2 regions of the Pseudobacillus sp. 179-B 2D1 NHS genome follow, and region 1 is predicted to be linked to the other one. Evidence: predicted binding sites of a transcription regulator. Region 1 holds the regulator's gene; the other holds the start of a gene.
What was found. The regulator Rex, encoded in region 1, represses fermentation and respiration genes when NADH is low (regulators of the CRP and FNR family bind a similar motif). The targets are predictions, from matches to a motif close to TTGTGAAATATTTCACAA.

Region 1 (9,097 bases):
GTACTTCTACGGAGATGGCGTGTGTGTAGTTGAGTGGGCTCATTTAATTGAACAGCAGCTTCCTGAACAATATTTAAAGGTTGTTATTTCTCATAAAGGGAACAATGAACGTGAAATCTCTCTGGAACCAAAAGGTGACAAGTATGTTAGGGTGAGTGAGGAGTTAGTGAAATGAAAGTGCTGGCAATTGATACATCTACTTATACACTGGGCGTGTCTCTTTCAGAGAATGAGCAGGTCATCGGTGAATACATGACAAATTTAAATAAGAATCATTCATTACGGGTCATGCCGGCCATTGAAGCTTTAATGAAGGAATGCGAAGTAAAACCGGCAGATCTAGATAAAATCATTGTGGCCAAGGGGCCAGGCTCCTACACAGGCGTACGCATTGGAGTAACCATCGCAAAAACTCTGGCTTGGTCGTTAAATATTCCTCTTGCAGGAGTATCCAGTCTAGCGGCTCTAGCAGCTTCTGCCTATTTTTATCCTTCTTATATTTCACCTGTTTTTGATGCGAGACGGGGCAGAGTGTACACCGGATTATACCGTTTTGAAAATGGAAAGCTAGCCGTTGTCGAGGAAGATCAGAATCTCGCCCTCAAAGATTGGTGTAACCAACTGAAGGAACTAAATGAGGAAGTCCTCTTTATCGGTCAGGATGTTCGTCTGCACGAAGAGGCCATACGGGAAGTATTAGCAGACCAAGCGTTGCTGAAAGGAGAGTATGCTTCTTCACCGCGGCCATCTGATCTTGCCCGCCTCGGCTTGCATGAACCTGCAGCTGATCTGCATTCTTTTGTTCCCAACTACATTCGTTTGGCAGAGGCGGAAACGAAGTGGCTGGAACAGCAAAGGGCGGAGAAATGAAATGAGTGAAATTGATATTCGGCTGATGACTGTGGACGATGTGGATAGGGTATATGAAGTTGAAAAAGTTAGTTTTACAGCACCTTGGACGAAAGAATCTTTTTTCAATGAGCTAACGAATAATTATTTTGCTGTGTATCACGTGGTTGAATATGAAGGCCAAATCATAGGTTACTGTGGAATGTGGCTCGTACTGGATGAATCGCAAGTTACCAATATCGCTATCCTCCCGGAGTTTCGTGGCAGAGGGTGGGGGGAGAAGCTACTCGTCGCTGTAATGAACACTGCCAGAAAGAGGGGAGCGTCTATCATGTCTTTAGAAGTACGTGTAAGCAACGAATCTGCTCAAAATTTATACAAAAAGCTGGGCTTCCAGCCAGGTGGGATTAGAAAAAATTATTATTCTGACAATCAGGAAGACGCATTAGTAATGTGGGTGAATTTATAATGAAAAAAGATATTTATATATTAGGATTAGAAACAAGCTGTGACGAAACGGCAGCAGCCATCATAAAGAATGGCCGGGAAATCGTATCTAATGTTGTTTCTTCGCAAATTGAAAGTCACAAACGCTTTGGCGGAGTTGTTCCTGAAATTGCGTCCCGGCATCATGTAGAGCAAATTACATTGGTCCTCGAGGAAACATTGCGTCAAGCCGATATGGCTTTTCAAGACCTCGATGCCATTGCCGTTACTAAAGGACCGGGTCTTGTGGGGGCTCTTTTGGTGGGAGTCAACGCGGCTAAAGCGTTAGCCTTTGCCCATCAGCTGCCACTTATAGGTGTTCATCACATAGCTGGCCATATTTACGCCAATCGTCTGATAAAAGAATTTGCTTTTCCGCTGCTGTCTCTCGTTGTGTCGGGTGGGCATACTGAGTTGGTACTTATGGAAGAGCACGGCAGTTTTCAAGTAATCGGTGAAACGCGTGATGATGCGGCAGGAGAAGCATATGATAAAGTAGCTCGAACATTGAACTTGCCTTATCCAGGCGGTCCTCACATTGATCGTCTTGCTGCTGAAGGAGAGCCAGTTATTGATTTTCCTAGAGCCTGGCTCGAAGAAGGGTCATATGATTTTAGTTTCAGCGGTCTAAAATCAGCAGTTATCAACACTCTCCACAATGCAGAACAACGAAGACAAGAATTGAGACCGGAAGATGTAGCTGCTAGCTTTCAGCAAAGCGTGATCGAAGTTTTAACAGCGAAAACCATAAGAGCAGCAAAGGAATATAAAGTGAAGCAAGTACTGCTAGCCGGCGGGGTTGCTGCGAATAGAGGGTTGAGAAAGGCCTTGGAAGAACAGTTTGCCGAACTCGAGGATATCGAACTGATTATTCCGCCGTTAAGTCTTTGTACCGATAATGCAGCTATGATTGCCGCTGCGGGAACCATTCTATATGAGCAGGGAAAATTTGAAGATTTGGCGATGAATGGCTATCCAGGACTGGATATCGAACAATAATAAAATAAAAAGAAAGGACTGTTTTTCCACTAGTAACGCCCTAATGGAAAAACAGTCCTTTTTACTTGTTCACAAGCTGTGAATAACATGTGTATAAAAAGGTTATTCTGTGGAAAAGTCCTTTTTAAACTGCTGGAAAGCTTGTGTGTTTTGTGGATAAAATCGATTATTTTTGTGGATAATGTGTAAAAGTAATTAGGAATCAAGAAAACCGGCATGTTAGTTTGTGGGTAAGTCTGTGTATAAACGTCACAGCAGCCAATGGATTAGAGCCTACTCATGAAGAGTTTCCCACTCTTGCATAAGCTGCTCAATTTCTGTTTGACAAGCTTCGGTTTTTTTCTGAAGTTCCAATGACTTTTCATGATCCTGAAAGATTTCTGGCTGGCAAAGCAAGTCTTCGGCTTCTTCGAGCTCTGCTTCTAGGCTTTCAATTCTTTCTTCTATTTCTTCAATACGTCGGCGTTTCTGACGCTCTTTTTTCTTTTGCTCTTTATCTATATGGTAGTTGGATGAATCAGACGGTACGACTTCTTCAACGATTGGCAAAGAGGATTTTTCCAATTCAGCCAGCTCTTTTTGCTCTTGTTTTTTCGCGACATAATAATCATAATCCCCAAGATACTCAGTCATGCCATTATCGGACATTTCAATGACTTTTGAGGCAATACGATTGATGAAATATCGGTCATGGGAAACGAATAAAAGCGTCCCAGGATAATCAATCAACGCATTTTCTAACACTTCTTTGCTATCTAGATCAAGGTGGTTGGTTGGCTCGTCCAAAATAAGAAAATTAGCTTTTTGCATCATGAGCTTGGCAAGAGCCAGCCGTGCTTTTTCGCCACCGCTTAATGCATGAACCGGCTTTAGAACGTCATCTCCTGAAAAGAGGAAGTTGCCGAGCACTGTACGTATTTCTTTCTCATCACTGGAAGGGTAGTCATCCCATAATTCGTTTAATACGGTTTTATTAGAAGTTAAGTTGGCCTGTTCCTGATCATAATAGCCAATGAATACGTTAGCACCGAGAGAAAATTCTCCAGCTAATGGCCGCAGTTTATCCACAATTGTTTTGAGAAAAGTAGATTTACCAGCACCGTTTGGTCCGACGAGTGCCGTGCTCTCTTCACGTTGTATATACAGATTGAGATTTTGGGCAACTCTTTCTTCATCATAACCAATAGCAAGATTGTTTACTTTTAACACTTCATTGCCGCTCTGTTTTTCAATTTGAAACATAATATTGGCCGATTTTTCATCGCCATCCGGACGTTCCATCCGTTCCATCCGTTCAAGCTGCTTGCGGCGGCTTTGGGCTCTTTTTGTTGTCGAAGCCCGGGCAATATTGCGCTGGATGAAGTCTTCCAGCTTCGCTACCTGCTCCTGTTGCTTTTCAAACAGCTTCATATCTTTTTCGTATTGTTCGGCCTTCTGTTCTAAATAGTTACTGTAATTCCCATGAAATTTTTTAATGTGCTGCCGAGAGATTTCGTATACTTGGTTTACAACTTTATCAAGGAAGTAACGGTCATGGGACACGATCAAAATAGCGCCGTTGTAGCCCTGCAAATATTGTTCCAGCCAGGAAAGTGTATCAATGTCTAAATGGTTCGTCGGCTCGTCCAAAATAAGAATGTCGGGTTTTGTCAATAATAGCTTTCCCAGTGCGAGCCTCGTTTTTTGGCCGCCACTTAAAGTAGAGATTTTCGTTTCATAGTCAAAATCATGAAAGTTCAAGCCATGCAAAACCGAACGGATATCTGCTTCGAACTGATAGCCGCCGGACTCTTTAAATTCATTTTGCAGCAAATCATATTCCTTGGTGACTCTTTCATATTGGCTGGCATCTCCGTAAACAGCGGGATCCGCCATTCGCTCTTCCAGATGCCGCAGCTGCTTTTCCATGCTGCGCAAATGCGAGAAGACGGAAAGCATTTCATCCATGATTGATAAATCAGATTCCAGCCCGGTGTTTTGAGCAAGATAGCCGATTGTCGCATCTTTCGGCTTTAAGATATTTCCGGAATCATAAGAGAGGATACCGGCGATTATTTTTAAAAGAGTGGATTTTCCTGCTCCGTTTCTACCAACTAGAGCGATCCGGTCTCTTGTTTGTACTTCAAGTTTAATATTCGACAAAATGAGCTCTGCGCCGAAGTATTTTGTAAGCTGTTGTACTTGCAGTAAAATCATTCTTCTCACCTCAGTTTTCTACTTATTAGTGTAGCTGATTCTATAGGCCTGGGCAATTCTCTTTCACCCTTTCTGGGCGATAGAAAGGAAATAAAGTTGAAAGACAAGCCGTGCAAAATATTGTATGATGGAAGGAGTGATTGAATCGAAAGGTTATCAGTTTGGAAACAGCAAGCGCTGGGGGTATAAATATGAACCATGATCCATTAAGGATTCCGCAGGCGACGGCCAAGCGTCTGCCATTGTATTACAGATTTATCCAAAACCTGCATTCTTCTGGCAAGCAGCGGGTCTCATCGGCAGAATTAAGCGAAGCAGTAAAAGTAGATTCGGCGACGATTCGCCGCGATTTTTCTTATTTTGGAGCACTTGGTAAGAAGGGATACGGCTATAATGTCAGCTATTTATTGTCGTTCTTTCGCAAAACACTTGATCAAGATGAAATAACAAATGTAGCTCTTATTGGGGTAGGAAATTTAGGAACCGCTTTTTTGAATTATAACTTTATGAAGAATAACAATACGAAAATACAAATAGCCTTCGATGTAGATGAGGGAAAAGTAGGCAAGACGATTGGGGATGTTCCAATTTATCATCTGGATAATCTGGAAGAGAAACTACAATCAAAGGAGGTACCAGTAGCTATTTTGACGGTTCCTTCTACTGTGGCCCAAGGCATTACAGACCGTCTTGTGGAATGCAATATTAAAGGCATCTTGAATTTCACACCTGCGAGACTGAACGTTCCTCCAATGATTCGAGTGCATCACATTGATCTGGCTGTTGAACTGCAATCGTTAGTTTATTTTTTAAAGAATTATCCGGATGTCTCGGAAGAAAAGTCGGAATAGAATTATGCCGAAAAATCGGTTATGATGGAGGAAAGGAGGTGCTGCATAAATGGGATTAAGTGTAGGCAGTATTATATTGATTGCTGGAGCAGCAATATTAATCTTCGGACCGAAAAAACTCCCTGAGCTTGGACGCGCGGCAGGCGACACGTTGAAAGAATTTAAGAATGCCACGAAAGGGCTGGCGGACGACGATAAACCAGAGGATAAGAAGGATCCTCAGTAAGGTTAGGATGAATGACAATGAGTCGACAAGACATGACAATATATGAACACATTGGCGAGTTGCGGAAACGGCTCATTATAGTAATCGCTTTCTTATTCCTCACTATGATTGCCGGTTTGTTTCTGGCTGAGCCGATTATCCGCTATTTGCAGCATGCGGACGAAGCGCAGGAATTAACAATGAACGCTTTCCGTGTGACAGATCCTATAAAGATTTATTTTCAAATGGCTTTTGTCATCGCTTTTGTATTGACTAGCCCTATGATTCTTTATCAGTTGTGGGCATTCGTAAGCCCAGGACTGCTTGAGAAAGAGAGAAAGGTAACGCTTAGCTACATCCCGTTATCCTTGCTGCTATTTCTCGCCGGAATTGCTTTTTCTTATTTTATTTTATTTCCGTATATCATTCATTTCATGATGAAGTTATCCGGAAACTTGCAAATTGAGCAGGTTATTGGCATTAACGAGTATTTTCAATTCTTATTTCAAATTACACTTCCATTCGGCATCTTGTTTCAGCTGCCGGTTGTTACAATGTTTTTGACAAGGCTGGGGATTATTACACCTATGTTTCTTGCGCAAATTCGCCGCTATGCTTACTTTGTTCTGCTAGTGGTAGCAGGGCTTATTACGCCGCCGGATGTGATATCACAGATTATCGTGATGATTCCATTAGTTATTCTTTATGAGATCAGCATTTGGATCTCAAAGATTAGCTATAAAAAAACATTGCAGGCCGAACTGGAAGCGGAAAATGCAGAATAAAATAAGGCTGTCCAAAAAAAGAGCCGAACTTCCGCAAGAGCGAAAGTCAGCCTTTTAGAGAACAGCCTTATTTTTTTTCGTTGCTTTTCAAGCGCCAATACATAAAGAGCAGGCGAATGCCGGAACCAATATCCATCGTTGCCAGCAAGATGAGCAAGTAAGTGAAAAAGCCAAAGCCCCCCGTGTTGACATCTTGAATGGCTAAATAAGTAAAGAACGCGCCGAGAATAAGATAAAAAATCCCGGTCGTTAACGGTGATTGTTTCATTAAATTCCTCCAAATTTTAAAGCTATAAGCCTAAAAAAGCCAAGTAATAAAGCTTTGTATTTTTTCCGTTTCTTTCATCATCCGCTCTAATTCATCCGCATAAAAATATTGCACGACAATGACCAAGGAATTCATAGCCACATGGGCGAATATAGGAACAAGCAGTCTTTTTGTTTTTACATATAGAAAAGCAAACGTGAATCCCATCGATGAGTACAGAATGACATGTTCAGGTTCAGCATGAGCAAGGGCAAAAATAACGGAGCTGATCAAAGCGGATAGCCAGAAAGGAAACTTCTCATACAAGCTTCCAAAAATAATCTTTCTAAAAACGATTTCCTCTAAAATCGGACCGAAAATGGCAGTGGCAACCATCATCAATGGGACAAGCTCAATAATATGAATAATCGTTTCTGTGTTTTCGGACCCCATGTTAATTCCTAAAGCCGTTTCGATAGCGACGGCAATTCGCTGGCCAAACAAGGCGAGAAAGATGCCCGCCACTGCCCAAAAGATGGAAGGTCCCACCGGCAGTGGAGTCATCCGTTCAAGACGGCTGTTTCTGGTATCTTTCCGAAGGAGAAGCAATACAATAATCAGGGTGACCATGAAGCTGAACACCAGCCAATAGCCGGGAATAAGATTTTTCAGCGTTTGCGGATCACCTCCAAGGGCAAGCCCTGCTTTAAATAAAAGCAGAGGAGCAACCAGCCCCAACAGCTGCATTAAAATATAAGCGATTAAAATATAACCATATGTCTTCTTCAAATGAAAAGAGCTCCTTTATTTTAAGAGTGGAAGCGCCTGTTCAGCCGCACAGCTGGAACTTTGAGCGACTGGGCGCTGGAATAGATAATCATACAAGCATAGGGAAAGCCTGAGAAGCTGAAATCTAATAGTACTTAAAGAGTATTTTACTAATAAACAGACGATCATTCAAACGGAAGGGATTGTCACTATTTTCTCCCATTTAAAAAATGATTTGTAAAAAAAATTACTTCTCCCTTGCAAAAAAAAATCATTTTATTTATTATATTAATTGGGTTAGCACTCTTCATATGAGAGTGCTAATAAATAAAAACATTACATATATTCCAAGGAGGTTGTTTCACTTGTTAAAACCACTAGGTGATCGCGTAGTAATTGAGCTGGTTGAATCAGAGGAAAAAACAGCCAGTGGCATTGTATTGCCAGATTCAGCGAAAGAAAAACCACAAGAAGGGAAAATTGTGGCAGTCGGCAACGGACGTGTACTTGAAAGCGGAGAAAGAGTAGCGCTTGAAGTAGCTGTTGGCGACCGTATCATCTTCTCTAAATATGCTGGTACAGAGGTGAAATACGAAGGCAAAGAATTATTAATCCTTCGTGAAAGCGACATCCTTGCTGTAACAGGTGAATAATTAACAAATACTTATCTATTTTAAATAACTTAAATAATCAGGGAGGTTTTTCATATGGCTAAAGAGATTAAATTTAGCGAAGAAGCACGCCGCGCAATGCTTCGCGGGGTAGATCAGCTGGCGGATGCCGTAAAAGTAACTCTTGGACCTAAAGGACGCAACGTGGTTCTTGAGAAAAAATTTGGTTCACCGCTTATCACAAATGATGGTGTGACAATCGCGAAAGAAATCGAACTGGAAGATGCATTCGAAAACATGGGTGCGAAGCTTGTTGCTGAAGTAGCAAGCAAAACAAACGACGTAGCTGGTGACGGTACAACTACGGCGACAGTTCTTGCGCAAGCAATGATCAGCGAAGGCTTGAAAAACGTAACAGCAGGCGCAAACCCTGTTGGCGTGCGTAAAGGAATGGACCTTGCTGTTCAAACAGCTGTGGAAGCATTAAAAGAAATCTCTAAGCCAATCGAGGGCAAAGAGTCTATCGCACAAGTTGCAGCGATTTCATCTGCTGATGAAGAAGTTGGCCAATTGATTGCCGAAGCGATGGAGCGCGTTGGCAACGACGGCGTTATCACAATCGAAGAATCAAAAGGATTCACTACAGAGCTTGACGTAGTAGAAGGTATGCAATTCGACCGCGGCTACGCTTCTCCATATATGGTAACAGATTCTGATAAAATGGAAGCTGTTCTTGAAAATCCATATATCTTAATCACAGATAAGAAGATTGCAAGCATTCAAGAAGTACTTCCTGTACTTGAGCAAGTAGTTCAACAAAGCAGACCGCTTTTAATCATCGCTGAAGACGTAGAAGGCGAAGCTTTGGCTACACTCGTAGTGAACAAACTTCGTGGTACATTCAACGCTGTAGCGGTAAAAGCACCTGGATTCGGCGATCGCCGTAAAGCAATGCTTGAAGATATCGCTGTATTAACTGGCGGTGAAGTGATCACTGAAGATTTAGGTCTAGATCTTAAATCTGCAAATATCACTCAACTTGGACGCGCAGCAAAAGTAGTTGTTTCTAAAGAAAACACAACGATCGTTGAAGGAGCAGG
Region 2 (15,874 bases), on a different contig from region 1:
CTTTTTGCGCGATTGTTTTGGCCGCTGTTTGTTTTTCACGTGGAGTTGAGATGGCAAACTGGTTATTTTGGACAATAAAAATCGCAGGAGCATTAAACGCACCAGCAAAGTTAATGCCTTCATAGAAGTCACCTTGTGAAGAGCCGCCATCTCCTGTATATGTAACCGCTACCGCTTTTTTGCCTCGTTTTTTCAAACCAAGTGCCACACCGGCATTTTGGATGTATTGAGCTCCGATAATGATTTGTGGAGCAAGTACGTTAAGACCTTCAGGCATTTGATTTCCGTGGTAATGTCCGCGGGAGAACAAGAAGGCTTGATATAAAGGAAGGCCGTGCCAAACGATTTGCGGAACATCACGATATCCTGGTAAAATCCAGTCCTCTTTCTCTAAAGCGAAGTGAGAAGCAATTTGTGATGCTTCTTGTCCAGCAGTCGGTGCATAGAATCCAAGGCGCCCTTGACGGTTCAATGAAATAGAACGTTGATCAAGAATCCGCGTGTAGACCATACGCGTCATTAATTCTTCCAACTGCTCATCAGTTAATTTAGGCATCGCCTCTTCATTAACAATTTTCCCTTCTTCATTTAAAACCTGGACCATTTCAAATTGGTCTTCAATCATTTCAAGTGTCTTTTTTGCATCGAATTGTGCCTTCTTTTTAGCACTCATGAAAGCCACCTATCCTTTCTTTTTTATTGTGCATAGTTTTCTTGTTCAACAAGCCATCCTTCAATCTTCTGTATCGCACAAATGTTTCAGATGGGGTGATTTATGGTCAGCTCTGTACTAGTAGAAATCCAATGTACACTAGTACAACAACTTGTTTACAGACATAAGTCTATAATAACATTTAACTGAAAGTCAAACAAAATTACCTTTTTCAAAAGGAAGTTGTTGTTTTCCCCTAATCCCCCCTGCCAAAACTGTATTACTGCACCAAATCATCTGTACTATAAAAAAACCCTTTTCTCCAAACTGTTATAGATTAGTTTTTGCGGGATATCTTTTCCTTCGTTTATACATGTATATCCTTTCCCTTTGAAAAAGAAAAAAAACCGGGAAATTTACGTATCCCGGCTTGTTTCAATAATTGGATGGAAGTAGTAGCAGGCAGTATTCCCTTCCTTCTCCCCTCTCATTCTGTCACAGTTATTTACTCTCTATAGACTTCTCTAGTGCAGTTTTTTGTTTATTAAATGTACGGGTTAGTTTGTTAAACCGCTCATTGGACATTTTCAACTTATCATTTTCTTTATTAATTTTGTCAAGCTGTTCCTCCACATCTGACAATGTGGTTGTTTCTTTCCCGAGTATATAATAGAGCTTCTTGTCTAATCGCAAAACTTCATTATACCGTTTCGCTACATCCTGGTGCGCTTTATACCTTTCATTCATTGTTTTAATTAATCCGTCTAGCTCCCCTCTCACTTGTTTGTCTTCCAGTCTTTTCTTTAATTCATCCAATTTAGAAAATTCATCCGCTGCTTTTTTCATCGCTTCCTGTTCAGCAAAAACTTTTTCTTTACGGTCATTTAAATTCTTTTCTGCCTTTTCCTGCAGAGCTGACCACCGCTTTTTCTCTTTCCCGCTGCTAGTCATCATTTTTTTGTAAATGCTCATTTCTTTCTTCTCTAGCTCTTTTAACGGCTGCTGCTGCTTAACAAACTCTTCTTCTGCCTCTGCTGTTTTTTTTAAAACAGCAGAAATCTGTTTCTCGGTTGATCCCCCGCAGCCTGTTAACAAAATAATAGCTAGTCCATAGGAAATCATGCGCTGTTTTTTCATTTCAGCCTCCCCCATTCAATCACGTTCACACTTTTCTTCATATGTATCCAGAGCGGTCTTGCTGTTTTCCTTACATATCCTTTTTTTCTTCTGCCGAAACATCCAGCTGTTTCGTTAACAATCTGCTGTTTTTTTGATAAACTATTCCCTAAAGATCGCCCCACAGAAAGAAGGTACACATTATGATTACAATGAAAGACATTGTTCGGGAAGGACATCCAGTATTAAGAGAAAAAGCGGCTGATATAGCGTTGCCGCCAAGCGAGGAAGATAAAGAAATAGCTAAAAGCCTGTTGGAGTACGTTCAAAACAGCCAAGATCCGGAAACAGCAAAAAAATTCGGTCTTCGGCCTGGTGTTGGGCTTGCTGCTCCACAAATTGGTCTATCCAAACGCATGATTGCTATTCAAGTAAACGATGATCATGGAGAATTAATTAGCCATGCTTTAATCAATCCAAAAATTGTGAGCCACTCTGTAGAAAAGGCTTACCTAGTTTCCGGGGAAGGTTGTTTATCAGTAGATCGAGATGTGCCCGGATATGTGCACAGATATGCACGGGTAACAGTAAAAGCTGTTGATCTCGATGGAAAAGAAATAAAATTACGCTTAAAAGGAATGCCTGCTATTGTGGTCCAGCATGAAATTGATCATTTAAACGGTGTCATGTTCTACGATCATATCGATCCAAACAATCCTTTTTCCGTTATTGAAGGATCGACTCCCATTGAACGCTAATAACCAAGCGGGCTGCCCCGCTTAACAGCAAAAAACTAAGCCGTCCCCTTTAAAGAAACGGACCGTATAAGTACCATAAAAAATAGTCAGTCCGGCCTGAATTTTTTCAGGCCGGACTGACTATTTAACAATAAAGCTCCTTTTCAAAACAGCCGCTTCCCTGTCTGCTATATAAGCTCTAATTTTTTTAGAGCAAGATAAATGCCGTCTTCTGCTACATCGCTTGTCACCATGTCAGCAATTTCTTTTACAGGCGGAAGCGCATTTCCCATAGCTACCCCTGTGCCAACAAGCTTCAGCATTTCAATGTCATTTAATCCGTCACCAAAAGCATAGACATCCTCTATCTTAAAGTTTAACCGTTCCATCATTTTTTTGATCCCTTCGGCCTTCGATCCTCCTGCCGGCAGGATATCAAGAGAATGAGGATGCCAGCGAATGAAAGTAAATTCCGGGAACTGCTCCCGGTAACTCTCCTCCTCTTCTTTCCCACAGAAAATTAGCGTTTGATATAGGTCGCTGCCTTTATAAAAATCAGAATGGATTTCTGGATAAGGAAATTTTAAGCTAGCGAGGCTTTCCTCCACATACGCATCATGGGAGCGACTGGCCTTCATCATTTTTTCATTCATATAAACAAGTGAATGCCCTCGCTCACTCGCATACTTATTTAGCCTGTCCAGTGAGTCAGTCGCCAGAGGATTAATATAAATCACCTCATCTTCAAACACTACATATTGGCCGTTAAAGCTGACAAATGAATGAATATCGAGCTCTTTCCGCAAATCGGCGAACATAAACGGCGCCCGTCCTGTGGCGATCGCTGTGTACACGCCTTTATCTCTGAGTAATTGTAACGCTTCTTTTGTTTTTGCTGGCAACTGTTTATTATGATCCAGCAAGGTTCCATCTATATCAAAAAATACTAATTTCGTCACACAAACAGCCCCTTTTCCTTTTCACATCTTTTCCCTCTCAAAGCTACCTTAACTCCCTGTTAAAGTCAACGAACCATGCCCTTTGGCGTTTTTTACCACGCCTAATTAGACATAGCTTTATCCATACTAACTAACAGGTGACGGGCAGTATCTTTCCATTTTTCTTTTTATTTAAATCAACTTATGTTAAAATAAACCTAAGGAGTGATCCACTATGTTAAAGAAGCTAAAGAAGAAGCTTGCCAAACAGTGGAGAGACATGCTCAGAAGAAAATCAATCGCATAATAAAGAATGGTGTAGCCCTTCCTTTATGAAGGGCTGTCTTTGTGTATAAATACAAAAATTTCATCTATTTCTATTTAAACAAAAGCAAAGATATGAAAAACATGAAAAAAAATTAAACATTCTTTATAATAAAGAAAAGCGAAAAGCGGACTGATTGCCAAAGGCAGTCATGATAACACGAGAGGAGCTGTCCCTGAAGCTTTTCAGGTGTGCAGTTTTGATATATTAATCGGACAAGGAGAGAAACAAATGATCTTTAAAGTGTACTATCAAGAAAACAGAAATGAAGTGACTATACGTGAAAATACAAAATCCCTCTATACAGAAGCGGCTTCGGAACGGGAAGTACGTCAGTCACTAAAAAACCGCCCTTATAATATTGAATACATCCAAGCGATTGAAGGACCATACTTAGCTTATGAACAACAATCGCCAAATTACCGATTGGAGAAGCTTTAATTTATGAAAGCCGTTAAAAATGATCAAACAGCTGTTTTTGCCCTTGGCGGTTTGGGTGAAATCGGAAAAAACACCTATGCGGTACAATTTCAAGATGAGATTATCTTGATTGATGCTGGAATTAAATTCCCGGAAGATGAGTTACTGGGTATTGATTACGTCATTCCCGATTACACATATTTAGAGAAAAATGCCGATAAAATTAAAGGGTTGTTTATTACCCACGGACACGAAGACCATATCGGCGGCATTCCCTATTTGCTTCGCCAAGTAAATGTACCGATCTATGGCGGCAAGCTAGCCCTTGGCTTAATCAAAAACAAGCTGGAAGAACATGGATTGCTGCGCCAAACGAGAATGCATGAAATCCATGAAGATGATGTGATTAAGTTCAGAAAAACGTCTGTGACTTTCTTCCGTACAACTCACAGTATTCCGGATTCCTATGGTATTGTAGTCAAGACTCCTCCAGGTAACATTGTACACACAGGTGATTTTAAGTTTGATTTTACACCAGTCGGTGAACCGGCTAACTTAACTAAAATGGCTGAGATCGGCAAAGAAGGTGTGCTTTGCCTCTTATCCGACAGTACAAATAGTGAAGTTCCAAATTTCACCATGTCTGAACGCCGGGTCGGTGAAAGCATTCAGGACATTTTCAGAAAAGTAGAGGGACGCATTATTTTTGCTACATTTGCTTCCAATATCCACCGTCTACAGCAGGTCGTAGAGGCAGCTGTAGAAAACGGCCGAAAAGTAGCTGTATTTGGCAGAAGCATGGAAGCAGCAATTAACATCGGCCAGGACTTAGGCTATATTCGTTGTCCAAAAGACACTTTTGTCGATAATCAGCAACTTAACCGCCTGCCGGCTGATAAGGTAACGATCCTCTGTACCGGCAGCCAGGGAGAGCCAATGGCTGCTCTATCCAGAATCGCTAACGGCACCCATCGCCAAATTCAAATTCAGCCAGGCGATACAGTTGTTTTTTCCTCGTCACCTATTCCTGGCAACACGATCAGCGTGAATCGGACCATCAATGCTCTCTTCCGTGCAGGAGCGGAAGTTATTCACGGTTCATTAAGCAATATTCACACATCTGGTCACGGCAGCCAAGAAGAGCAGAAACTGATGCTGCGCCTGATTAAACCTAAATTCTTTATGCCGATTCATGGGGAGTACCGGATGCAGAAAATGCATGCTCAGCTAGCTGTTGACTGCGGGGTTCCTGAAGATCATTGCTTTATCATGGATAACGGGGAAGTCCTTGCCCTTAGCAAAGATTCTGCCCAGCTTGCTGGAAAAATCCCTTCAGGCTCTGTTTATATTGACGGAAGTGGAATTGGGGACATTGGCAACATCGTGTTGCGCGACCGCCGCATCCTCTCTGAAGAAGGGCTCGTTATTGTCGTGGTTAGTATCAATATGGAAACGTACAAGGTAGAAGCAGGCCCCGACATTATTTCGCGCGGATTCGTCTATATGCGTGAATCAGGTGATTTGATTTATGAAGCACAAAGCATGTTAAACAAACACATTCACCGCATGCTCAACCAGAAAACCACTCAATGGTCTGAGATCAAAAATGAAATTATCGATACGCTCGCTCCTTTCCTCTATGAGAAAACAAAACGGCGTCCGATGATACTTCCAATTATCATGGAAGTATAATGAAATAAAGCCCGCTTATAGGACTGGCTCGAAACGAATGCGCCGGAGCCAGTCCTTTTACTTTTTCTTATCAAACAAAAAGATGCAGCTATTGGCTGCATCTTTTTGTTTGATTTACTCTTTTATGTTTTTATGTTTGTAGTGGTTACGCGTTCATTACTTTCTGCTCAAAACGATTAATATCGGAATCAGCGCCAATGACAATCAGGATGTCCCCTTCCGCTATCTTCTCGTCAGCCTGGGGGGAAACGAGGATTTCTCTTCCTCTTTTAATAGCCACAATGTTGATGCCATATCTTGCTCGGATATCTAAATCAATCAATGAATTTCCTGACAAGACCTTATTTGCCACGATCTCCATGATGGAATGCTCATCAGATAATTCCAAGTAATCAAGCACATTATTAGAAATCATATTATGGGCGATTCTCCGGCCCATGTCCCTCTCCGGATGAACAACATGATCCGCTCCGATTTTTCTAAGCACTTTTTCATGATAGTCATTTTGCGCTTTTGCTGTCACTTTCTTGACGCCAATTTCCTTTAACATTAACGTCGTTAAAATGCTCGACTGAATGTCATCACCAATCGCTACAATGACATGATCAAAATTGCGAATGCCAAGACTTTTCAACACCGACTCATCCGTTGTATCCGCTACAACAGCGTGTGAGGCAATAGCAGCAAATTCATTGACGCGGTCCTCGTCAACATCGATCGCCATCACTTCCATTCCTTGTTCTGAAAGCGCCCGACAAATGCTGCCGCCAAAGCGACCAAGGCCTATTACCACAAACTCTTTTTTCACATGAATTCCCCCACTAGTTCATCGAAGTTTCATTACCTGACCATTCTATCACAGAAGATAGAGCGATACGATAGTGTACTTATTGTTTTTTCCCCTTTACATACTCCGCATCGAATAGGAATAGCTTCATTAACAAATAGAGAGAGGGAATTAACAGCAGCAGCCCTAGCACAAAAACAATAACCAGCGCAACAGCCATTGTTTCATTCGTTACACTTTCATGCAGGACAACGTGCGGATACAAAATATATGGTAAATGGGATGCTCCATAACCAAAGAAAGCAAAAAAGAATTGCAGCATAACTAAAATAAACGCCGTGCCGAAATTTCTCCTTATATAGATCAGACAAGAGGCAATGATAAAGCAAAGCAGCGATAACGCAAACATCCACCAGTACTCACTCACTGCCTTATGAAAATGTTCAGGGTTATGTTCCCGCAGCGAAACAAACACAAGGAAGCTGGCCACAATTGTCGGCGGGCTCCACAGCAAGGCAAATTTACGCAAGATCGTCCGTGCCCCTCTATCATCTGCCCGGTCTGCATAATAAGTTAAAAAGGCAGCACTAATGAATAAAACAGAAACGATAGACAAGATTACTACACTCCAGGAATAGGGACTTGCAAACAATTCTTTTGCCAAAAAAGTAACCTTATCCCCTTCTACTTTTAAAAAGCCCCCTTCAGAAATGGTTAAAGCCGTTGAGAGTGAGGCAGGAATTAACAGCCCTGTCGCTCCGTATAAGAATAAATAAGCCGTACTGCTCCTGGAGCCATAATTATTGAATGCATAAAACGATCCACGGATTGCTAACAAAATAATCGCTATGCTGCCGGGGATCAGCAAGGCTGTTCCAAAATAATAAGCCGTGCTTGGGAAAAAACCTACGATCCCGACAAAGAAAAAGACAAAAAAGACATTCGTTACCTCCCATACGGGCGATAAGTATCTAGAAATTAAATCATTAATCAAGTGATCTTTTTTCGTTATTTTTCCATAATAAGCGAAAAAGCCGGCACCGAAATCGATGGACGCAACGATCAAATAACCGTATAAAAATGTCCATAGAACAGTAATACCAAGAAGTTCTAAATTCATGGCTCTCATCCTCCTCTAACTGATCAAAGGTTTGGGAAACGCTGTTCCAACTCGGCTTCTGCCGGTGTATGTTTAAACATACGAATTAACACAAAGACACAAATAACTCCGAGCACCAAATAAAGAAGAGCAAATAGGATAAACGTGAGCCCCACCCCATCGCCTGTCGTCGCAGCTTCTGACACCTTCATATATCCGTTTAATATCCATGGCTGGCGCCCTACCTCCGCGTAAATCCAGCCAAATTCAATTGCCAGCATAGAGAGTGGCCCACCGGCTGTAACCAACCATAACAGCGGTTTATTCAGTTCATTAAACCGTTTAATTCTATCCATCAAAATATATACGCCAGAAACCCCCAGGACAAAAAAGCCGATTGAAACCATAAGGTCAAACATATAGTGCACCCATAACGGCGGACGTTCATCTTCTGGAAACTCATTCAATCCGATTACTTTCGTGTCAAATGAGCTGCCGGCTAAAAAGCTTAAAAACCCTGGAAGGCGAATCTCATTCTTTATTTCGTTGTTTTCATCGAGTGTGCCAAACAAAATAAGATCGGCGCCTCTCTCTGTCTCAAAGTGCCATTCTGCAGCCGCCAGTTTCTCAGGTTGCTCTTCAGCTAAGAATTTCGCCGATACATCTCCAGCAAGCGCTGTAAGTATAGAAAAGATAAATGTACAAATAAGTGTTAAACGTAAAGCCTTTCTCTCATACTGTCCTCTTTTCCCTTTAATAATCGCAACAGCCGCGATAGCTGCCAGCACAGCAGCAGCCGTCATATAAGAAGTCGTTAATACATGGAAGACCTTGGAAGGAGTAGCCGGGTTTAACATGGCAGCGATCGGATCAATATTAACGGCTTTTCCATCCTTAAGTTCAAATCCCTGAGGTGTGTTCATAAATGCATTAACGGTGGTAATAAACAAAGCTGAAGCGGAAGATCCAATCATAACTGGAATGGTTAATACCCAATGTGTCATTCTGTTTTTGAATCGATCCCATGTGTATAAGTAAATCCCTAAGAAGATAGCTTCAAAGAAAAAGGCAAATGTCTCCATAAATAAAGGCAGCGCAATCACTTGCCCGGCTACCTCCATAAAACTCGGCCAAAGAAGCGACAATTGTAATCCAATCGCTGTTCCTGTTACAACACCAACAGCCACTGTAATGGTAAATCCCCGAGCCCAACGTCTTGCCAACAGTAGATAATAGGGGTCATTTCTTTTAATTCCAATAAATTCGGCAATAGCAATCATTACAGGAACCCCTACACCAATTGTGGCAAAAATAATATGAAATGCTAATGTCATTGAGGTCAGCATCCGGCTGAGCATGACACTATCCAGTTCCATTAAGAGACCTCCTTATTTTTACACTATTGAATTTATTTTACCTCTTCTTTTCATTCTAAACACCGGGCACAAGAAAATGAAGGAATCTTACCAAAGATTTTGTGATTTTTTTCACAAATTTATATAAATAAAAACCAGCTCATCAGCTGGTTCGTTTTTTATTGTGCATTTTTCTCTGTTTCATCTAATACGCGATTCACACGCTTTTCTAGCATTTTCATGCCGCTTCCTCCGGCTTGGAAATGGCGGAGATTGCCGTCTTTATCAAACACATAATAAGCAGGAACATATTGGTTTTCAAATGCTTCTGTTAATTTATGCTCACTGTCTACAAAAATCGGCTGTGTAATTCCATGCTCTTCTGCTACAGATTTAATTTCTTCAAGGTTAAGATCATCTTCAGAGCGGGGCATATGTACAGCTACGACATTCAGTTTGTCGCTGTATTCATCGCGGAATTCATTTACTTTTGGCATTGCTTCTTTACATAGATGACAACTGATAGACCAAAAGTGGATAAGTGTTGGTTTTTCACCAACCAATTCATCTTTTGTCACTTCGCCATTCAACCAGGCAGTTGCACCGTTTAATTCCGGCATTGGTTCTCTTAATTTCATTTAAATAGCCTCCCTCTTATTTCTAAAAAAGACCTAACGAATAAGTTAGGCCTTTTTGTTTGTTACGCTCAGTTATTTCTCTGTAAAAGATCTTACAGAGTTTTTTGACCTGGCTTCCAGTTTGCAGGGCAGAGTCCGCCTGTTTGAAGCGCTTGAAGCACACGAAGAGTTTCATCTACATCGCGGCCGATGTTATTGTGGTTTACTACTTGGTATTGAAGTTCGCCTTCTGGATTGATGATGAATAACCCGCGAAGTGCTACGCCTTCTTCTTCAATTAATACGCCATATTCACGGGATACTGTGTGGTTTGTATCAGCAGCAAGTGGATATTTCAGATCGCCAAGACCATTGTCTTTACGGTCTGTATTAATCCATGCTAAGTGAGTATGAATTGTATCAGTAGAAACACCAATTACTTCTGCATCCAAATCTTCGAACTCATCATAGCGGTCAGATACAGCAGTGATTTCTGTTGGACATACGAAAGTAAAGTCCATTGGGTAGAAGAATAATACTGTCCACTTGTCATTTTTCATGTTTTCTTCAAGACTTACTTTTCCAAACTCCTTATTAGCCAATACTGCGTCCATTTCGAAACGTGGAGCTTGTTTTCCTACCATGCGTTCTGCCATTTCTAAAATCCCTCCAAAATAGAATTCAATTATAAATGAGAAAGTAAAAGATTATTCTCAATTACTTTCCTTATCACAGTTATTATAATAGATGCAAATATCGGCGTCAACAACTGTTTATAATAATTTTAAAAAAGAAATTAATACAAAAAATTCTGCAGGCTTTCTAAAAAAACACCCTCTATTGTTGTTCCCTGCCACGCTTTTTTTAACGCTATCATTTATATCCAGTGTATCATGTTCTTTCCTTACAACCAAATAATAACCCCTCTACAGCTATCCTGGAGGCCTTATCGACAAGAGTAGGGAGAATGGAGCGGCTGTTAAGTAAGCGTTTTAAAATAATTCGTAAGCGCATCAATTCCAACTGTAATCGCTTTTTCATTCGGATTCAGCTTTGCGTGATGAAGTCCGTGTTCAGAGCCTACCCCAAGCCAAAACATTAATCCCGGAATCTCTTTCAGCATATAGCCGAAATCCTCGCCTGTCATCGCCTCTGTGCAAATAACGAGTTCAATGTCCTTCTGGCGTTCCATGAAGGAAATAAAACGTTCGGAGACATGAGAGTCATTATTTACTTGATAATAGTTACTGCCATAATCGATGGTAGCTGTGCATTCAAAGCCCATTTCGATCCCCTTTACAAGAGCTTCGATCCGTTTTTTTACTTTGAGCATTGACTCCGCGGACAAAGTGCGAATTGTTCCTTCGATGCGTGCGGTTTCCGCAATCACGTTTTGAACGGTTCCGCCAGTCAGCTTTCCGACTGTAACTACTGCACTGTCGAGTGGATTCACATTCCTCGACACAACCGTTTGCAGCTGGGTAATTAAATGGGCCGCTGCAACGACCATATCCTTTGTCTCATGTGGAAACGCCGCATGTCCTCCTTTTCCAGTTAAATCGATAAATAACTCAGAAGTGTTTGCGAATAATAAGCCCTCTTTCGTCGCGATTGTCCCTGCCGGGTATTCAGGAGCAATATGCAAGGCATATATTTCATCTGGCATCCACGCTTTCATCTCTTCACTTTTTATCATCGGCTCTGCTCCTCCGGGTCCTTCTTCAGCCGGCTGGAACACAAACAGCAGATCAGGGTCAATTTCATTATGAACAAAATAAGTAAGTACCCCTAAAGCAATGCTCATATGCACATCATGACCGCAAGCATGCATCATCCCCGGATGTGAGGAGCGAAATGAGAGGCCTGTCTGCTCTTCAATCGGCAGGCCATCCATATCCGCTCGGTAACCAATTATCCGGTGGCTTGTTTTGCCTTTGATTTTAACAAGGATGCCAGTTTTCCATGTCTTAACTTCTAATCGCTCTTGTGGAAGAGAGTTCAGATACTGAAGGATATAGCTTTGTGTCTTATACTCATTAAACCCTAACTCAGGAATTTGATGGAGGTCTCTTCGGATACTTATAAACGGACTGCTTCCCACTTTCTTCACTCACTTTCTTTAATAAAGAAGCACGGGCTGCAGCCCGTGCTTCTCTTGAATTTCTCCTACATGCTGCTTACAGTTTGCGTAATTCCTGCATGATTTCTGTTTTTGACTTTGTTTTATCGTCAATTTGTTTAATGACTTTTGCCGGTGCCCCGACTGCTACTGAAAACGGCGGAATATCTTCTGTAACGATTGCTCCTGCCGCAACAACAGATCCTTGTCCGATTCTTACACCTTCTAATACTACTGCATTTGCACCGATTAACACATCGTCTTCCAGAACAACCGGTTGTGCAGAAGGCGGCTCAATAACTCCTGCCAGCACTGCCCCAGCGCCTACATGACAGTTTTTCCCAACAGTAGCACGTCCGCCAAGCACCGCATTCATATCAATCATCGTACCTTCACCAATAACTGAGCCGATGTTAATAGAAGCGCCCATCATAATTACGACATTGTCACCAATTTCTACTTGATCGCGAATGATTGCTCCCGGCTCAATACGCGCTTTGATCCCTTTTAAATCGAGCAAAGGAATCGCTGAGTTGCGGCGGTCATTCTCTACTACATACTCTTCGATTTTGCCTTCATTTTGTTGAATGGCTTCAGAAATTTCTGACCACTCACCGAATACTACACCTGAACGGCCTTCGATAAATGTTTTGGAAGAAGAACCAAAGTTAATGCCTTCGAGTTCACCTTTTACATATACTTTTACTGGCGTTGATTTTGTGCTATTGCTGATAAAAGAAATAATTTCATGTGCATCCATCATTTTCATGCTATGTATTCCTCCTACTAATCATATGTACTGCGAAAAATTTTAAAATTTTGCTTCGCATTTCTTCTTAATTTATCAGAGTAAAGAACATTTCACAAGAATATTTTTACACGCTGTCCCTTCATTTGCACTCTTCCACGATCTCAATAAATGCTTGTACCTGCTTTAATTCAAAAGCCGCATCATACCCGAGAAGCCATGTGTCTCGGCGAAGAGGCCGCTGTTCTTCATCAAGCAAAGGCAGTTTATATACATCTCCTTCAGCTTCATCCAACGTAATTGCCGGTAAAATCGCATAGCCAATTCCATTAAACGCCATCTGCTTGCACGTTTCTATCTGGTCAACAATGATCGATTGCTTCGGCGCCATTTGAAACTGACGATGCCACCATTCTTGAATTTCTTGGTAATAGGTGGAATCGCTTTTAAATTGAATAAAAGGCTTATCCGAGGTTAATATCTCCTCTACATTACGGATTTCTTTATCTACTAAGAACAGGCTATCCTCAAATAGATGAATTTTTCGCCCTTTCCACTCGGGCGTTCCTCTGATAATGCCAATATGTACTTCCCCTTCATAAAGAGCTTTGGAGATTTCACTGCTCCAGCCTGTCATTAAAGAAATTTTGGCATGGGGATATTTTTTTACGAAGCGTTTTAATACCTTTGGCAGCCACTTTTGACCAACAATGGACGCACAGGCAATCTTTAATGTACCGTGGACTTCCGATTCTAATGCGTGAATATTTTCAAGCACTTTCTCCCTTTTTTCTACGACTTCTGCAGCAAATTGAACAATGATTTCTCCAGCCGGCGTTAGAGACAAACCTTTCGTCGAGCGATTAAAAATTTTCACTCCCCACTCTTTTTCAATCGTTTGCAGCCGCTGGGACAGCGCCGGCTGTGAAACAAAAAGCCGTTGCGCTGCCTTTCTCATATTCATTTCCTCTGCTAAAACCTTTAATAATTGAAATTCCGAAAATAGCATATTGTCTCCCTCCGAACAACGAACGAACGAATCATTCACCCTTTTTTAACAATAATAGGAAGAGAAAAGAAAATACAGCAAAGATACATACCACTACATAAACAGCATGCAACGAACCCGCCAATCCTTCTTGAAGCATGTGGAACATTTTATCTGAAAGCTGGCTTTCCTTGCCGCCCAGCAGTTCATTAATAGAATCAACGGAAAGGGACCTCATCTCTTCATCCGGCTGATTGTGCAAGAATGATTGCAGCCGACTGTTTAAAACACCACCGAGCAAGGCAGCCCCTACAGTATTTCCTAAGTTCCTCATAAACATATTGGCAGCAGTGGCTGCCCCACGCTGATCCCACTCTACGGAGTTTTGAATGGAGACAATGAAAGCAGTTGATGTAAGTCCCATCCCTACCCCAACAAAGAAGGAAGAAACAGCCGCCCACCAAGGGCCGCTTTCTGCATTCATGAAGATAAACAAGACGCTGCCTAAAATAAGGGACAAGCCACCAATAATTGTTGTTTGGCGATAACCGATAGTCAAAAGCATCTTCCCTGAGAGCGTTGAAGCAATCGGCCACCCAATAGACATCGCCGTCAACGTAAAGCCAGCTACTGTGGCACTCTCCCCCATAACTCCCTGCACATAGGTAGGCAGAAAACTAGAAATGCCGATAAGCATCACACCGGTCGTTAAGGAGACAATATTAGCGATTAATATTGAACGGACCTTCCATAGGTTGAAAGGCATCATCGGGGAGGAAGCTCGTCTTTCCACCCAAATAAATAGGATAAAAGCTAGCGCTGAAATAGCAAACAATAGAACGCTCTTTCCTGAAACCCAAGGAAACTTGGAGCCGCCTTCTACTAATAAAAACATGAGGCTAGAAATTGAAATTAAAAATACGAAAGTACCAGCGTAATCAATTTCCGGCTTTTTCTTTTCCATGTTTTCATGTAAAAATAGCCATAAACCGGCAATCGCCAATACACCTAACGGTAGGTTAATCCAAAATACAAAGCGCCAGCTGATAAATTCCACGAGCAGCCCGCCAAGTGCAGGACCGGTCACTGCCGAAATTCCCCATACACTAGAAAGATATCCTTGCACCTTCGCACGCTCTTCTTTCGTATAAATGTCGCCAACAATCGTTGTGGCAATTGGCATGACAGCCCCGGCTCCAATTCCTTGAACAAGACGAAAGAAAATAAGCTGTCCCATTGAATCGGCCAAGCCGCATAAAAAAGAGCCTATAAGAAAAATTAAAATACCGATAATCAGTACCGGCTTGCGCCCAAAAATATCAGACAGCTTCCCGTAAATAAGCACGGTAGCTGCGTTCATCAATAAATAGGAAGAAAACACCCAGCTATAGAGAGAAAAACCACCCAAATCCGCCACGATATCAGGCATAGCCGTAGAGACGATTGTCGCCTCAATCGCTCCCATGAACATAGCGAGTATAACTGCCGCTAACACCAAGGGCCGCTTTGTCAATTTTCTTTCTTTACGTAGTACATTATCCAACTTCCCTATCCTCCTTACAGACCTACAAAAAAACCGGGCCTTCACGAGAAAAAGCAGAGAAGCTTTCGCATTTCTCATGCTTCTCTGCCTGAAGGGAATCCGGTCAGAAATAAAGTTTTATTTATTTAAGCTGATCCACATGGTAATTCAACTGCTTGAGAATCACTCTTCTGGTCAATATGCCTTGAAATTCCCCTTCCTCATTGGTTACACATAAAAAAGGGTGATTGATTAATAGTCCAAGCGCTTTTCGAAAATGATCATGAATAGTAAGCCATGGCTTATCTGTCGCCATCACTTCCTCCACTCTCATATGTTCCAGCTTCTCAAACTCAATTCTCTCCAACCCGAGGATCGCTTCGGTAATCATCGGTGAGCTAATTAGCCCTTGAAGCCTATATTTAGCATCTAGTACTGGAATAGCTGTATATCCGCTTTTTGTTAAGATCAACAAAGCATGCTCTAAATTATTCCCAGGTTGTACATGGGCAACTTTTTCGGCAGGAATAATATAATCCATAATGTTCGTATGAAGGACATCTTTACTTTCAAAAGAAATCATCTGATTACTACCCCTTTACACTTTTCTGAGAGATGTCTTTTTTATGGTCATGCTGATGGCACTCCCATTCGTTCAAGGCGCTTTCTTTAATTATAGCAAATTCTCCCCATACATTTCCATGATTGCCAAAAGCCCCGCTTAAATGTAAGCAGGGCTAGAGTATGACTATTACTGCT

Region 2: ACH0BF_RS02480 (cytochrome ubiquinol oxidase subunit I) is a predicted target of Rex. The motif match lies at 9,242-9,259, and genes of this name have one in related genera.

The regions. Positions count from the first base shown of each region.
Region 1 covers NZ_JBIQDP010000026.1:511-9,607, forward strand. Annotated here, with positions in the region: gene tsaE (tRNA (adenosine(37)-N6)-threonylcarbamoyltransferase complex ATPase subunit type 1 TsaE) at 1-175, shown strand, start outside; gene tsaB (tRNA (adenosine(37)-N6)-threonylcarbamoyltransferase complex dimerization subunit type 1 TsaB) at 172-870, shown strand; gene rimI (ribosomal protein S18-alanine N-acetyltransferase) at 872-1,318, shown strand; gene tsaD (tRNA (adenosine(37)-N6)-threonylcarbamoyltransferase complex transferase subunit TsaD) at 1,318-2,334, shown strand; gene ACH0BF_RS20165 (ABC-F family ATP-binding cassette domain-containing protein) at 2,608-4,530, opposite strand; gene ACH0BF_RS20170 (redox-sensing transcriptional repressor Rex) at 4,722-5,381, shown strand; gene ACH0BF_RS20175 (twin-arginine translocase TatA/TatE family subunit) at 5,431-5,607, shown strand; gene tatC (twin-arginine translocase subunit TatC) at 5,625-6,371, shown strand; gene ACH0BF_RS20185 (YdiK family protein) at 6,439-6,639, opposite strand; gene ACH0BF_RS20190 (CPBP family intramembrane glutamic endopeptidase) at 6,670-7,407, opposite strand; gene groES (co-chaperone GroES) at 7,752-8,039, shown strand; gene groL (chaperonin GroEL) at 8,094-9,097, shown strand, end outside.
Region 2 covers NZ_JBIQDP010000002.1:14,579-30,452, forward strand. Annotated here, with positions in the region: gene pdhA (pyruvate dehydrogenase (acetyl-transferring) E1 component subunit alpha) at 1-673, opposite strand, end outside; gene ACH0BF_RS02445 (YkyA family protein) at 1,154-1,789, opposite strand; gene def (peptide deformylase) at 1,972-2,526, shown strand; gene ACH0BF_RS02455 (Cof-type HAD-IIB family hydrolase) at 2,694-3,464, opposite strand; gene ACH0BF_RS02460 (DNA-dependent RNA polymerase subunit epsilon) at 4,000-4,209, shown strand; gene rnjA (ribonuclease J1) at 4,213-5,880, shown strand; gene ACH0BF_RS02470 (potassium channel family protein) at 6,026-6,688, opposite strand; gene ACH0BF_RS02475 (cytochrome d ubiquinol oxidase subunit II) at 6,768-7,787, opposite strand; gene ACH0BF_RS02480 (cytochrome ubiquinol oxidase subunit I) at 7,811-9,142, opposite strand; gene ACH0BF_RS02485 (TlpA family protein disulfide reductase) at 9,301-9,759, opposite strand; gene ahpA (biofilm-specific peroxidase AhpA) at 9,852-10,394, opposite strand; gene ACH0BF_RS02495 (N-acetyldiaminopimelate deacetylase) at 10,718-11,839, opposite strand; gene dapD (2,3,4,5-tetrahydropyridine-2,6-dicarboxylate N-acetyltransferase) at 11,916-12,626, opposite strand; gene ACH0BF_RS02505 (transcriptional regulator CcpC) at 12,748-13,614, opposite strand; gene ACH0BF_RS02510 (MDR family MFS transporter) at 13,646-15,136, opposite strand; gene cbpB (cyclic-di-AMP-binding protein CbpB) at 15,258-15,698, opposite strand; gene ACH0BF_RS02520 (YkuJ family protein) at 15,867-15,874, opposite strand, start outside.